3 regions of the Propionispora hippei DSM 15287 genome follow, and region 2 is predicted to be linked to each of the others. Evidence: riboswitches for the same ligand, from Rfam matches in the RefSeq annotation. Region 2 holds a riboswitch; each other region holds the start of a gene.

Region 1 (5,388 bases), on a different contig from region 2:
CGACCATTGAATATTGTTACATACAAAGAAAACAGGCAACAGCACATCTATGGTGCTGTTGCCTGTTTTCTTTATCTACATCACTAGGGATAAAATACGAGTTCCGGAAACAACGTCGCATACGAGGTTTCAACCACCAGTTCAGGAAAAAAGACAAAAGGATTCGGTGGACGCTTGCCGTACCAGATTCCGGTACGATACGGCCGGTGGCAGTAAGGACACAGCGGATAGATCAGGCGTCCCGTACCATAGGCATAGGCTCTCATGGCAACGGCCCCCCCTATTTTTCGATTTATTATATAGTATGCCGCAATCCCCCTATTGTTACGTAAACTAGAACAGCTTATATATCAGACTATGGCACGCCCATTACGGCAGGCTTAGCTTTCTAACAACCGGTATAACAGCGCCGGCCAAAGGATAAACTAGTACCGATAAACAACTGTGGAGGAAACCGGCTATGGTACGCTACCGTATTTTTCTTGACGGCCTGGACACCGGCAAAACAGTAAGAGCCAGCAATTATGAGGATGCATATTTTGATGCCGCCAGCACGCTGGCCCTTACTTACCAAAATAATCTGGAATTAAAGGAAATTGAAGCCGACCCGCTTATGCATGATGTACCGCCCCATTAAGCAGGCATGTTTCGCAGAGTTCAAGACAGGAGGTGATTCTTATGGGAGGAAAAACGTTCGATCAGTTTAAAAGCCGCCAAAATGCCCGGAACAAGGCACAAAATGTCGCAGCATCCAAAAGCGAGAGCAAGGCGGAAAAGAACTCTAATAAGGAGTAACCGAGGTGGCTATGCCACCTTATTTATTTGGTCATCTTTAACTTCTGCCAACAGGCAACAGAAATTTTTTCCGGGCATATTTGCATATCTACCGCATATACTATATATTGTGGTGAAGTTTACGCAAAATTAAGGGAGGTATGTCAATGAAAAAGCTGCTAAACGGTGTATTCTCAAGTATCTCCGATGCCGAACTGGTTATGCATAACATTAAAAAAGAAAACATGCCGGAGGAACAACCGGCAGCAACCGAACTGCCGGATACCAACGATACTCCGGCAGAATAGAACTACGGCTCCACTAAGCCTGAAAGAAAAAATTGCCGGACATCAAAAGTCCGTCTCGTCAGTCGATATACGGAAAGACCTGCCCTACCAACGCGACAGAAATCTGCCGCGTTATTTTTATGATCAATTATCAAAAATGCCGTCCTATTTGGCAGGATTTTGTAACTATATGGCAAAATTATATGATATAACGATTAAGAGGGGGTAATCATATGTCGAAAAGTATTTGGTCCTTTCAATTTCGTACTAAAAACCTGTCCTTTGGCGCCGGTACCGCCGTACTTGATGGCGATCAGCTTATTGGCGGCGATGCTTCATTTTATCATGTTGGCAAACTCTCTTTCGAAAATGATGCCATCACCGGTTCTGTCTGTGTCAACAAGCATGGTACAGGCCCTTCTTTCTTCGGTGCCATTCATTCCTACACTCTGTCACTAACCGGCCACAGGAAGGAAGATCAAATGACTTTATCCGGCTATATGGTGGAAAACCCCTTGCTTAAAATAACGATGGAGTTAACAAAGATCTTAGATCTAGAATAGCATAAAACCCCAGGCGGGAATCAACTCGCCTGGGGTTTTCCTTTCCTTGGCCGATAAGCTTGCAGAGCCGCTATTTAACTTAATTGAAACCGGTCGACAATACGCTTTAGCTCCTCTGCCGTGCTGGACAATTCCTCACTGGCCGCTGCAATTTCCTGCGACGACGCCGACTGTTCTTCTGTAGCTGCCGAAGCCGCCTGTGTCTTGCCTACTGCCAGTTTACTATGCTGGTCAATACGTTCTACCGATAAGACAATTTGCTGGCTGCCTGTGGAAATTTGCTGTAGCGTGTCCGACACTTGCTGCATCTGTTCATGAACGGTTTGAACCAGATCGTTGATGTCCTGAAAAGCCAGTCCGGCCATATGCACAACATCCGCCCCCTGACTGACCAGTTCCGGTCCTTCGTTCATGACGGCAACTGCCCTGTCGGTATCGGTCTGAATCATGCCAATCAACTCGGCAATCTGTTTGGCCGCATCCTGTGACTGTTCAGCCAGCTTACGCACTTCCTCGGCAACTACGGCAAACCCCCGTCCCTGTTCCCCGGCCCGTGCCGCTTCGATCGCCGCATTCAGCGCCAACAGATTAGTCTGGCTGGCAATTTGCGAAATCGTGTCGATAATTTGCCCAATTTCTTTCGACCTCATGCCCAATTGCGTAACCACTTCAGCCGAATGGGAAACGTTTTCTTCTATTTTATTCATGTGCAGTATAGCACCCTTCACCGATTCACTGCCAAGGATTGCCGTTTCCGCCGCTTCGCCCGACCGTTCATTAATTTCCGCCGCATTGGCCGCAGCCTGTTGAATTCCGGCCGACATCTGCGTAATTACCGCCGCCGTCGCATCGATGGAAGCCAATTGCTGCTCGGCCCCGGAGGCAATGGCGTTGATCGAGTCCGCCACCTGGCTGCCGGCCTGCGCCATTTGGCCGGAATTATCCTTTAACTGCGCCGAAGAAGCAGCCAATAGTTCGGCCGAATCCATAACCTGCTGAATCATTGTCCGCATATTGCTTTTCATCGTATTTACCGCAGCAGCCAAATCAGCGATTTCATCATTTGACTGTACGCGAATACTGTCTCGGGTAATTTTCCCGCCGGCAATCTCCGTAACTGCCCGGACCAATTGGCCTACCGCCGTAGAGATGGAGCTATTAAGTTTAATACTAATGGCAACAGCCAGCACAATAATCAGGCCGTTGATAATGAAAAGAACCCGCTGATTGGTTGTTGCTTTGTCGGCAATTTTCGCCTGTTCTGTTTTAACATACTCCTTAATCATATCAACCAGTTCATCCGTTTGCTTGGTTACCTTTGCATAGGGAACAGTCCCTTGTTGGATGATGGTTTTCAGAGCTTGCTGATCATTGGCCAGACCTGCCTGCATGGCCTGGGTGGCCAATTGTTCGTATTCCGCCTTGGCCGCCTTAATCTCGACTATGCTTTTCTTCGCACTTTCCGTTACAAAAATATGCTCCATCCGGTCAATTCTGTCGTTTGATTCCTTTCGGATAGCAGCAAACTCTTCCCGTGCCGCCGGATCGCCGGTAAGATTAAATTTACGGACCGTCGCGGCTTCATCTACAATATTAGCGGACAGTTCCTCCGCCAGAATCAGTTTTTCAATGTTTATCGTTGTAGTAGACTGGTACTCTTCATTAATCTGGCCAATTTTATAGTAAGTATAACCGCTCAAGAGAACCATGCCGCTAATAATAACAAGAAAAGCCCCAAAAATCTTTTTACCTATCGTTAATTTCACTGTTCACTGAATCTCCTCTACCCGTTTTTACTTCCTCTACACCAAAAGTCGGGAACCCTTACCTTGTCGCTCAGTCCTAACCGCCTCCTTCCATCATTCTTGCCAGACGCCCCAGGGACTCATGCCCTGTCCGCAATGCCGCGCAAGTCTGGCAAACTACTTGCCGGTCTAACGATCAGACGGGTTAGCTTCTTTTGACCATGCAAAAAAGACAGGGATAGCCCTGTCCTACAAAACAACTAACCCCTCGGTTACTTGGCGGCATGGCGATCATAGGCAAAATTCATTGTCGTTAGACCCGTAGCTTTGCGTCCCTGCCTTTCGGCAGGTTTGCCCAATATTCATTTTTACTGCTTTGCACAATTGACACTCTCTTAGTATCCAGTAAAAGTAATAATTTGTCAACTAGAAATCATTATTACGGTATACAAAAAAAGGCCTGACAACAGACCTTTTTTTCCTGCATTTAAAATAATATGCTTACCAGTGTATAGCCTACGATACAGCCTGTTATCACACCGATAATACCAGGCAGAATAAAACTGTGATTAATAATGAACTTGCCTATTTTCGTCGTACCTGAACGGTCAAAACCAATACAGGCCAAATCACTCGGATAGGTAGGCAGCACGAAATAGCCGTACGCCGCCGGGAAAAAGGCCACAATCAACCGGGGGTCCACACCCAGGTTAAGACCGATCGGCGCAATCGCCACAATCGCTGCTCCCTGACTGTTTACCAGTTTGGAAACTAAGAACAGAACAACGGCATACATCCAGGGCTGACTGGCTACGACACCGGCCAGCGACTGCTGCAGCAGCTTGAAATGAACCTGGAAGAAGCTGTCGCTCATCCATGCTACACCGAATACCGAAATGATGGCCACCATGCCTGCCTTGAAGACATTGCCGTTGGACACCTCCCGGGAATCCACCTTGCAGACGATCATAATCACGGCACCGGCAATCAGCATCATCATCTGAATGGCCAAATTCATCGACAAGGGACTTAGCTTGCCGTTGGCACCGGCAAAGGATGGGCGCAGACCAGGAAAAGCACCTAGCAGGACAACCAGAACAATGGCCGCAAAGAAAATCCAGGTAGCCCAATAGGCCTGCCTGGGAAACACTTTGTCCAGCATGGTATCCGAACTGCCATAAATATACGCTTTTTGCTCGGGATCCTGCAGCTTAGCCTGAAACTCCGGGTCCTTATCCAAATCCCGGCCTCGCCGCATACTCCACAAAGCGGCCGCCAAAACCCCGAAGAAAGTCGCCGGAATAGACACCGACAATAACTGGATAATACCGATAGCCTGTCCGACACCATGAGCCTGCGCCAGAATAGACACCAACGAAACGACCGAAACCGATACCGGCGAGGCGCCAATTCCCATCTGGGATGCCACCGAAGCAACGGCCATAGGCCGTTCGGGGCGGATATTTTTCTTAATCGCAATGTCGTAAATTATTGGAAACATCGTGTATACCACATGGCCGGTACCGCATAAGAAAGTAAGTGTCCAAGTCGTCAGCGGCGCCAAAATCGTAATGTAGTCGGGATGGCGGCGCAACAATCTTTCGGCAAACCGCATCATAACATTCAGACCGCCTGCCGTCTGCAGTACCGACGCACAGCCGATAACGGCCAGGATAGTCAGCATCACCTCGACAGGCGGCGTACCCGGCTGCACACCAAAAAAGAAAGTAAGTATAAAAAGTCCGAAACCACTGATCAGCCCTAATCCCATCCCACCATACCGGGTGCCCACCAGCAGACAGAGCAGGATCACTAATAGCTGTAAACCAATCATCATTCATATCCCCTTTCTTGCAATATTTTATTTATTGTAATAAACTTCTTTGCCGGCGTACATCATTGGAAATTTATTTAAGAGTTTTTTAATTAAAAAAAGTAAGTCTCCTGTCGGAAACTTACTCTTTTGCTCAAAACATATTCGCCTGTTTATTGATGCAGCGGTACTTGTACAGCGGCCTG
Region 2 (5,388 bases):
ACGTGGAAAGTGTTTTGGGAGAATAAGAAGGGGAATCATTCAACCGACAGTTGAATGATTCCCCTTTGAACGTTATGGCTTTTGTATTTCCCAGCTACGCAAAGAAATAGCTCCCGGAGCATTTTTTAGATTACTAAACTTAGCCTGAGCTTCCCAAACACGCAAGCCGGTTTGTCCATAGCCGGGATCTTTCGCAAAGTTGTATTTCGTAGACCGATCGACAAAACGCAGGATTTCTAAGCCGTCAATGTAGATGCGGTGAATATAGTTCTGACTGCCGTTAACTACTACTGGTTTAATGTCGATCGTCAAAATGTGGTCTTGATTAAGCATTTGGTTGCTGGAAGTATTATTGGCTTTTAGTTTATTAAGTTCCGCCATGACGGTACTCATCTGAACCGACATAATATCCTTTTTATAAGTTGTATCAGTACTTTCGTTATCCAGCGTAATGAAAGAGCCGGTTGCCGGGTTACTGGTGGTTTCATTTAGAATAAGCGTCGTAGTATTGGTCCAGGTAGTTTTATTCGTATTGGCCGTGTTCCAGCTGGCAGAAGCATTAGAGCTTTGCCAGGATTGGTTGCTATAGCCATCCGCCGTAGTACCCCCGATAATCTGCTCATTATACCAGGGATATTGCTGACTGGTAGCATCAGCCACTACCTTTTTTACTAAAATTTGATCAGGTGTTAGTCCAGGATCATATTGCAGTACATAGGCGGACATATCATTAGGCGTACCATTGGCAAGGTAGTAAATTCCATAACCCGTATCATTCGGGTGACTAGGATTAGTGCTGTTAAGATTGATTTTATAGTGGTAAGTAATACCCTTTGCGGCGTAATCAGCATCCCCGTTAAACAGAATCTGATAATAGTCACTGCTGCTTGGTGCCGTCGCGACTCCATTTATTGTATCAACAGTCCAAGGGGCATTATTGGAAGCATTTCCTCCCTGGACAAATTCCGTTAAGGAAACCATGGGAGAAACCAATAAATAAGCTTCTGTAATTGCTTTACTGTTGCCTGAGCGCCCGACAGAGGTAATTTTATAATAAGAATCGGTGTTTTTAACACCGGACGGCAAATTAGCAGTTATTCTTGTAAGACTTATGGTAAAAGTGGGAGAATTGCTGTCAGTACTATCTACGGAAATTGCGGAAGTGTTAAGTTTTGTTGTGTCCCAAATGTAATTTGTTGTGCTTGTATTTTGTACGGCATTCATCCAAGTATAACGTATGCCGGCTTCGGCCGCTGCTTTTGCCTTGATATTATCACCATAGCCAAAACCGGTAAGGCGGCTCAGACCGTTGGCAGAGAGCGACAGATAAGTGGTGGCCATTGCTGCCAGCAGTACCATGGTAGTAATAGCTATAAGTGACGCTGCACCTGTTTGATTGGTAAAAATCCGGCGCAAGGTAATTCCTCCTGTTCCATAGCGTGTTAGTTATTTAAAAGAAATACTGTGCGTGTTAACTGAGTGGTATGACTACCATCGGTGAGCGATAAGGTAATCGTTATGTTTTCCCCGTTAAGACCGGACTGAAAGCTGGCGCTGATGATTTGAACCAGACTGCCGTTCGTTAAGGGGTATTGAGTACCTGAGCCAATTTGGCGGCGGAGTTCATTATTGACTAATGAATACGTAATATTTCCGGCTATGTCGCTACGCTGAAATACCAAGGTGGCAGCAGTACTGTTATTTGCCGGAGTAAGAATTGTAGAGGCTGGAGCGATGTCTTTAGCCATTAGATCCAAGGCCCAGCGGCCTTCTTGCAGCATGTGATTGGTGGAGGTTCCATTGGCTATGGTTTTGGTAGTATTAGCAAAAAGAGGAACGATGGCTGCTAAAATAATTAGCATGACAGCCATTCCTATTAAAATTTCAGTTAAAAAGAAGCCCTGCTTGTTTTTATATCGTTTTATCATACTGAATGAAGCACCTCTATGCTAAATAATCAGGTTGAACTAGGTTGGTTATTGCGAATATAGTATTTAATAAGCGCTACTTGCTTTGTGTTATTACTCCAGGAAACTATGATTTTTACCTGGGCTAGACGGTTCCCGGCATTGGCAGCTGAACTAACTTTTCCATAGATAGAAACTGTTGCTCCCGGCAATGAAGAAAGTGAATTCCTTGCATTTGCCAAATCATTATAAACAACAGTATTCGAGCTGGAAATGTCAATGGCTTGGTAGCTGGTCACCGTAGAGGGGACCAGTGTGGCCCAGTTGGCGATACTTAAGCTTTGTAAAGCGTCTCCGTAACTAGCGGCAATTTGGTAAGCACGGGACTGTTCGCTGTTAACAGAGTAGGTTTTAACCCCCATAGTAACCAGGCTGACAATAGAAATTAGCGCAACACTGGTAATTAAAACACCGAACAGAGAATCCAGCAGCAAAAAACCTTTTTGATTTTCGATTATTTTCATATGATTACCCCAATATAATGTTATATTTCTTCTGTGCGGTAAGCGGGAGTGGAAGATGTATCAATGCGAATTCTTCCCGTCATGCGGGAAATAATAATTGTTTGTTTATTTTCAGTTTTAGGCAGTATGCTGCTTGTTAAAGTAACCATTGTAGCTGTATTAGTGGATAAATTACTCGGATTAAAGGCTAGTGTATTTCCATTTGACGAAGATAGTGTAATGCTGGAAGGTAAGGTCCGGGAGGAAAAGCCGGTGTTTGTCGACTGGTCGGTGATGATTTGATAAGAACCGGTAGCAAAAGTGATGTTAATGGCAGCGCTGGTGTCATCAATCGCTTTTTCCATAGATAACTGCTGCATCGTCCGGATGTCAGCGGCAAGTTGGCTGGTTGCCGTTGTTAAATCATTTTTGGCAATGCCATACCGGAGGTTTATCCCTGCAATCCCTGCCAGAATTCCTAAAATAGCAATAGCCACAAGCAATTCAATTAGAGCAAATCCCTTTTGTGAACGAAACAAACGATACCCTCCCTGCCTCCGGTAAATACGTGAACCTTGTTTTATTTCCATATCTACGTTTTATTTAATACTATCTATTTACATTTGACAATACTTTTTATGGAAATTTATTATACTTTATAGTTTTCAAAGTTATTTTTAATTATATCGACAAATTGTGGCAATTTTAGATGTTGACAAATGATCAAAAATGAATGATGATAATAATTGTGATAATTTGACGAGATCTATGCGTTTTTTACATGGAAGTGATGAATACTGGTTTGTATTTGGACGCTTGAACCAGTAGGAGCAGGTAGCGTAACCACCCATCTGAAATTTTCAGATGGTTTTCTTATTTTTATGGAGGATTTTATTGGGAGATTATCGAAGAAAAAAATGGCTTATTGAGTAATAATGGTAATTTGTTTAATTTTTTATTTTGCCAATAAAAGGCGGTGCGATCTTTATTGAATATAAAACAAGATATGTCTTCTTTATCGTCAAAAATCATTGCGACTCTTGCGATAGGTGTTATGGCACTTGCCCTATATTTAGTAGTTATCCCGGCTAATGAGGACAACCCTATTGCACCGACAGTCTCCAATGGCCAAAGTTCTAAAGTGGCAACGCAGAAAACAGCGGCAAAAGATTCTAATGAAACAAATGTAAGTTTTCCTGTTGTTGAGAAGCAGGGCACTGTTCGCAATCCTTTCGCTATTCCGCCGGAGTATATGGACAGCAAGGATAAGGGAACGGATAGTAAATTGCCGGTAACACAGCAACCGGTGCCGGATGCGGGGCAGGTGGCAGCCGGGATAAGTCCAGCAGCACTTGAATTACCTAAATTTAGTGTTACAGGTATAGTCAGCAGTGATGATGGGCAGCAACTGGCCGTCATTAATGATGGCAAGCACTCCAAGGCATACCGCCTGGGAGAACAGGTTGGTGCATATCAGGTAGAATCAATTATGTCAGACATGGTGGTGGTTTCTGGACCTGCCGGACAATTGACATTGCCGATCACTAATAATATAAAAACGGAAAAAAGCATGGCAAAAGAAAGGACAGGTAACGGGAATGATTCAACTCATAACGTGGCGCAATAAGCTAGTTGCTATAGTGGCAGTAGCCATACTTCAGATCTTTGTCATTTTGCCAGTAAGCTTTGCTAATCCGGAGTCGGTCAGTTTAAACTTTGTGCAGGAAGATATCCGGGTTGTGTTACATACGTTGTCATTGTTAAGTGGAGTCAATATGATCATTGATGAATCGGCAGCGAAGGAATCGCCAAATATTACAGTAAGATTGGACAATGTTTCATTGGATACCGCCATTGATTTAATAGCTCAAGCAAAGGGGCTGACCTATCATAAAGTAGATAATACAATTATTTTTGACCGGGCTGATGTGGCTGATTCGGCAGTTATTAAACTGCAGTATGTGACAGCGCAGGATATGAAGTCAACAATTGCTTCGGCGGCAGAAGGGTTAAAAGTGAAGCTGGATACTGATATTCCTTCTAATACTTTATTGGTCACCGGTTCATCGCTAGGTATTTCCCGGATAAAACAGATTGTCGATGAGTTGGATAAGCGACCGCAGCAGGTAGAACTGGAGGCTAAAGTGGTTGCTATCAGCAAGTCTGCCACTAAAGATTTAGGGGTGACCTGGAACTGGGATGAGACCCCCAAAACGTATGAGTACACGCCGGCAGGAACCAGTTATGATTCTACCACTGGTACAACAACAACTACTACCCAGCCTACAATTACTCGCCATACAAGCCTGGCCGATGGTTATCCGGGCATAATTCAATACGGAAGGGATCCGGACGGACATCCTTATGAATTTTATTATACGGCTAAAATCAATGCGCTTGTCAGCAATGGCAATGCTAAAATTTTATCGCAGCCCAAAGTTACGACAATTAACGGTAAACAAGCCCGCATACTTATAGGCGACAGGGTTCCGGTGCAGACTAATACGGTAGCTAATGGAACAACTTCCACTTCTACCACCTATGTGGATACCGGGATTAAGCTAACCTATACCCCCATTGTAGGCGCTGACGGACAGATTACCGCTAATGTAAAGACAGAAGTTAGTACGCCGCAATTGGTTTCTGATATCAAACAATATCAGATCACGACGCGGGAAGCGGAAACGAATGTACGAATGAAAGATGGGGAAACGATGGTGATTGGTGGTTTGATCGGCAGTCAGGAATCGAAGACATACACAAAAGTTCCCTTTTTGGGTGATCTGCCCATATTGGGAACACTGTTTAGAAGCGTCAGCAATTCTGGCAGCGAGTCGGAGATTGTTATATTCTTAACTGCCCATGTTGTTCAATAAAACTTAGTCGCTTGGTTAGGAGGCTCTGGTGAATTTTTCCGACAAACTTTTTTGCCCTGACTTGCGTGTAAAAACTCTTTTGGACATTTCCTGGGATGTATT
Region 3 (5,388 bases), on a different contig from region 2:
GTATTACGTGGATATTCTCGATTTGATTCCTATTAAATTTGTGGTGACGCCGCTGGTCATTTACTGGCTGGCCCAGGTCACGATCGGCGACACGGTGGCCGATCATACGGCGCTGGTGCTGGCCAGCACGCCGCCGGCTATTAATTCAGTCCTTACCGCCAAGATTCACAATCTGAATGTGGATATTGCCATGGCCTCTTTCGTGGTTTTGACCGTGCTGTTTTTGGGAGTCGTCTATCCGGTGCTGTTTTTCTGGATCATGTATTGACAGGGTGTGAGTTTAGGGAAAAAGTCAGCCAATGGCGGACTTACACAGAAAATTAAGAAAAATAACACATAAAGTTTGCATTTGGGGTAGTAATTTGTATAGAAAATTGATATAATATTAACGAAGCAACGGAGCACAAAAGGGGGGTTAACCAGTGTTTTGGCGGACGCTGGTTAATTAGGGCGAAGCTCCGTTGCGCGGTTAACTTGTAAAAAGCGTACAACCCTTAACCGGTTGGCGTTTTCCGTCATCTGACGATGACCATAGATAAACCATTTCTTTTACCAATCAAGAAGTAAGCCTTGGCGGCAGCCAAGGCTTATTTTGATTTTCCGGCGGCAACTGACTGCGACAGGGTTCAGGTAGAATTGCACACCGCTCTGTTACTGGCGATCGGGGGATGGTACAATATAAATATAACTGTAAGAAAAGTGACGCTAGAGAACCGCCGGCTAAGCAGCCTGTTGGCAGGACAAGATGGCGGCAGAAGGAGGCTGAAACAATGTTGATAGATACCCATATGCACACCCGTTATTCCACCGATTCGGAAATGACCCTGGCGGAGGCGATAGCACGCTCGCAGGAGCTAGGTATCGGTATTACGATTACCGATCATATGGATTTGAATTATCCCAATCCGGGGGAGTTTGTGTTTGACCTGGGAGAGTATTGCAGCGAGTATGGACCTTACCGGAGTGATAAGCTGCTGCTGGGCGTAGAGTTCGGCCTGCGTATGGATTGTTTGGAAGCGACGCGGGAGCTGGCGAAGAGCTATCCGCTGGACTATATGATCGGCTCGATTCATGTGATTAATGACATTGATTTATATTGGGAATCCTTTTATCGCGGTCATAGCAAGCAGGAGGTCTATTCTCTTTATTTTGCCACCATGCTGGAATGTGTCAAAGCTCACGATTTTATTCACAGCCTGGCCCATATCGATTACATTTCCCGCTATGCCCGGTTTGCCGATACCCATGTCTACTATGACGAATGTAAGGAAGTCATTGATCCGGTGCTGGCCGTGCTGGCTGAGCGCGGGCAGGCGCTGGAGATCAATACCAAGCGGGTGCTGACACCGGAGTATATGGCGCTGTTGCTGCCGGTTTACCGGCGGTTTGCCGAGCTGGGCGGCCGGCATGTGACCATTGGCTCCGATGCCCACCGGGCCAGTGAAATTGGCCGGGATATGAAGACCGCTTTTGACTTTGCCGATTCCTGCGGCTTAAGGCCGGTTTATTTCAAAACGGGAAAACCTGAATATTTGGCGCGTGATTAGGGCTTGGTTACCGGATTCATTTATCGGGTATGATACATATCACATGGCTGGTTGATGCAGATCACATTTTTTAGATAAAGAAGCTGGTATGATAAGAGCAGATACAGGAGGATGATACTATGTTGCCAACAGGTGCGAACCTACAGAAAATATGGAACGGAAAGAAAACCTATGCTGTTACGCCGCATATTCCCGGCGGCTTTGTAAAAGCCGATGCTTTACGCAAATATGCCGATGTAGCGGAAAAATACGGTGCCACTCTGAAATTGACCTCGGCGCAGCGTATCATGATTACCGGGTTAAAGGCCGAGGAGGCGGAGCAGGTTTGGGCCGAGCTGGAAATGCAGCCGGCAATCGGCTTTGCCAATTGCGTGCGCAGTATAAAAATATGTCCGGGCATCGCTTTTTGCAAGCGGGGCAAGCAGGACAGCATCAAGCTGGGTCTTGAACTGGATAAACGGTATCACAAGAAGGAAATGCCCTCCCGCATGAAAATGGGAGTGGCCGGCTGTCCCAACTCCTGTGCCGAAGTGCATGTAAAGGACGTCGGATTGCTGGCAACTGATGCAGGCTGGAATGTATATGTGGGCGGCAGTGCCGGCTCGCATCCCCGTCTGGCCGATCTGCTGATTGAGGACCTGACGGCGGAGGAAGCGCTGCACATAGTGGACATTATTGTACGGTATTATCAAAAGAATGCCGATATTGAACGGGTCGGACAATTTATTGACCGGATTGGCTTAAAAAAATTCAAGGCCGATGTGCTGGCCGAATTCTACAAGGGCGTCAGCGAAACCACCGAACCGCTGGTCAGCCAGTCGGCTGCCGGGGAAAAAATCATTCCTGTGGCGGGCGGCCTGACCGAAGGAACGCTGGTGCTGGGTGACAAGATCACCGCCGACAGCGTGATCAGTGACATTATCCGGGTATATCCGCAAACGGTACCTGTCTTCCGCTCGTTTGGCATGGGCTGTCTGGGCTGTCCGTCCTCGACGGGGGAAGCGGTCCAGAAGGCGGCGGAAATACATGGGATCAAGGTGGATGAAATTCTGGCGGCACTGAACAAGGTTATATAGGCTTTTTTTACTACATTTCTTATCTTATGGCAGGAGGAATACAGATGAGTGCATTTTTAGGACATATTCACTATTGGCTATACAATAAGATCCGCTTGGTGATCAAACGGGAAGAACTGGTCTTTGCCAAAGCCCAGGAATGCTGCGGCGATACGGCGGAAGAACTGCGGGACCAGGTGTGGCAGACCTACGGGCAGCCACTGCCTGATGCCGATCTGGGTGATTTGATTGAGCACGGTAATATCCATGGCTGGCTGCAGCGGCAGATCAACCTGGCCGAGTCGAGAGAAGCGGCTTTGATTAAGGAATTGCTTGAGATTTGCGGCGGTGACGCCGAAGCGGCGATTTTCCGGGCTTTTGCCGAACATGGCGAGGGCTGCGGCCGTCATGCCGCCGAACAAAATAAATATGAAACCGACCGGGCTGACGGCATCTATCAGGCGCTGAATGATTACCTGCTGAACGGCATGCCCTGTGATCAGGCCGATGTCATGGTGGCTAACAGCGCTGATCAGGTCATCTGGAAGAGCGGCACCTGCCTGCAGGAACCCAACTGGAAACGGGTTGGTATCAGTGCTAAACCCATGAAAAAGTTATATCAGGAGTGGACACAAAATTTCGTCCGGGCAATCAATCCGGCCATGGAATACAGCCAGACTGCCGACACCGCTCAGGGCGAAGCCGTTAACCGGCACGAGATTAAACGGGTTTGATAAGCGATCTGAAGTCTAGGATATCGCTGAAGCGGAAAAACAGCCACCAGGCTGTTTTTTTGTATGATTATTTGGCAGTCTGCTGGACGTGCACAAAATAATTCCGATGATTCCTTCCAAGACACGGATAAAACGAGTATAATAAAACATAGAAAGAGTAGATAATTGGCAAAGAAAAAGTCTTTTTGTCGAATTATCGGCAGTAGGACTGAAGCGCTACCTTTTTTAGTTATTTTAGACAGTGTCCCAAAGCAAGAAGTTATGAATTGATCATATAGATAACCTTTTAGCAAACCTTCTTAAAGGAAGGGACGCAAAGCCATGGGTCTAAGGATGTAAATCTATGATAGCCAGGTTGCATAAAGCACCGGCTATTTTTTATTTTTTATCAGCCGCGAGGGAAGCTTGTTCCCCATATGGATAAGGAGATGGAGACATTGGCTGTAGGAAAATGTTCTTGTGGCAGCAAGCAGTATGAAGAGGTTGATATAACGCCGGCGGGAGCTCAGAAGAAGCGATCCTTTACCCGTTGCAAGCGCTGCGGCTTAGTTGTGGCGGGACAGGGAAACTGGCCGGAGGAAGAAGAGACGGGGCTGGTAAGCCATTGGGTAAGAGTCTTGCGGGAAAGTATGGGCTCCATCCTGCGGGCATAATCGCCCGAATTTGGGCAAGGGGACGGTTCGGGCGATTCTCATGAGCCGTTGCCGGAATCAGCGATTATGGCAGCCTTGCAACCGTCAGGCAGGGCCTTAGCTTAGCAGGAAAACGGCAGCAAACAGGGAACTATTACTAGTGGCCAATAAGCTGGGTCATTTCGTTAATTTAATAATACACCCAAACAAACGGATACTTCGTCTGCCTGTTTATGCCGGACTTTCCCGGTCTGGCTGAGGTGGGGTTTAGGAAAACCAAAGGAGATGGATAGCTTGGATATGCCTGCGATAATACAGGATGCGTTCAGCAGCGGCTTCTCGCTGCCGTCGGCGGCCAGCGCGGTGCCGGACATGACGCAGACAGTTGCTACAATAAAGGAAGTATGGGATGCCCAAACTTTTTCCGACATGGTCAACGGACAGGTCCATGTGCCTGATGATGTAATCAATCAGGCGCTGGCATCGATGCTGGAGCCCGGCGGACCGGTTACAGAAATGAAGGTTACGTCGCTAAAAAATCACCAGCTTAGAATTGAAGCGAAGACGGTCAAGGAAGGGCGGGTCGTGCTGGTCTGCACGGTGGAGCAATTAGTACATAATCAGGATCAATCGCTGCTAACACTGAAGGTAACTGATAAAAAGCTGCCGGACAAGCCCTTCGTGTCGTGGATTTTTTCACGGGTCAGTCTGGCCATGGTGAGCAAGGTTGTGGGACACCTGGATCCCTCCTACGGGTTAGATGTCAATATTCATGGGAATACTGTCACCATTGATTTTCGCCAGGCGCTGTACAATTCGCGGCTGGGCAATTTGGAGCTGTTCGGTTACCGGCCGGTGGATTATCTCACCGTGTATTCGCTTACGCCGCAGGACGGCTTTTCTGATATCAGCACTAACCTAGCGTTGCCGGAGCAGATAAAAACAATGATTAAAAATGTTTGGTTGTAGGGTGTGCTTTTAAATGAACGGAAGGAGCTAGGGCACAAAAAGCGCTGCCAGGGTTGCTTCGGATAGTGTTAAAACCACACCTTAAGACGGGAGGACAATCTGGTATGAAAAAAGTATTAACCATCGCCGGCTCGGATAGCAGCGGCGGCGCCGGCATCCAGGCTGACTTAAAAGCCTTTTCCGCCCAGGGCGTGTTCGGTATGAGTGTTATTACCGCCGTAACGGCGCAAAATACGCAGGGCGTACTGGCGGTGCAGGACATTGAGCCGGAAATCATCGCCAAGCAGATCGAAGCGATTTTTGAAGATATTGAGGTGGATGCCGTTAAAATAGGCATGGTTTCCCGGCCTGTGACCATCCATACCATTGCCGCCAAGCTGCGCCAGTACCAGGCGGTTAATGTGGTACTCGATCCGGTCATGGTGTCCAAAAGCGGCTATCATTTGCTGCA

Evidence for each region. A riboswitch is a leader RNA that binds a small molecule or an ion and turns the genes downstream of it on or off. The one in region 2 is predicted to bind cyclic di-GMP.
Region 1: another riboswitch for cyclic di-GMP. It lies ahead of F3H20_RS08040 (methyl-accepting chemotaxis protein); the one in region 2 lies ahead of F3H20_RS00685 (hypothetical protein).
Region 3: another riboswitch for cyclic di-GMP. It lies ahead of F3H20_RS17130 (hypothetical protein); the one in region 2 lies ahead of F3H20_RS00685 (hypothetical protein).

What each region holds. Positions count from the first base shown of each region.
Region 1 covers NZ_FQZD01000011.1:89,053-94,440, reverse strand. The annotation lists gene F3H20_RS19870 (hypothetical protein) at 1-10, shown strand, start outside; gene F3H20_RS08050 (hypothetical protein) at 84-266, opposite strand; gene F3H20_RS19865 (hypothetical protein) at 461-637, shown strand; gene F3H20_RS19860 (hypothetical protein) at 942-1,082, shown strand; gene F3H20_RS08045 (GrlR family regulatory protein) at 1,295-1,624, shown strand; gene F3H20_RS08040 (methyl-accepting chemotaxis protein) at 1,699-3,390, opposite strand; cyclic di-GMP riboswitch class I at 3,645-3,735, opposite strand; gene F3H20_RS08035 (anaerobic C4-dicarboxylate transporter) at 3,857-5,203, opposite strand; gene F3H20_RS08030 (response regulator) at 5,337-5,388, opposite strand, start outside.
Region 2 covers NZ_FQZD01000004.1:128,414-133,801, forward strand. The annotation lists gene F3H20_RS00660 (hypothetical protein) at 1-26, shown strand, start outside; gene F3H20_RS00665 (hypothetical protein) at 73-1,416, opposite strand; gene F3H20_RS00670 (PilW family protein) at 1,443-1,928, opposite strand; gene F3H20_RS00675 (hypothetical protein) at 1,958-2,431, opposite strand; gene F3H20_RS00680 (prepilin-type N-terminal cleavage/methylation domain-containing protein) at 2,452-2,949, opposite strand; cyclic di-GMP riboswitch class II at 3,185-3,268, shown strand; gene F3H20_RS00685 (hypothetical protein) at 3,399-4,037, shown strand; gene F3H20_RS00690 (secretin N-terminal domain-containing protein) at 4,009-5,286, shown strand; gene F3H20_RS00695 (YqeG family HAD IIIA-type phosphatase) at 5,315-5,388, shown strand, end outside.
Region 3 covers NZ_FQZD01000043.1:15,467-20,854, forward strand. The annotation lists gene F3H20_RS17110 (AEC family transporter) at 1-268, shown strand, start outside; gene F3H20_RS17115 (histidinol phosphate phosphatase) at 771-1,547, shown strand; gene F3H20_RS17120 (DUF1858 domain-containing protein) at 1,667-2,623, shown strand; gene F3H20_RS17125 (hypothetical protein) at 2,668-3,336, shown strand; cyclic di-GMP riboswitch class I at 3,615-3,699, shown strand; gene F3H20_RS17130 (hypothetical protein) at 3,753-3,989, shown strand; gene F3H20_RS17135 (hypothetical protein) at 4,269-4,937, shown strand; gene thiD (bifunctional hydroxymethylpyrimidine kinase/phosphomethylpyrimidine kinase) at 5,042-5,388, shown strand, end outside.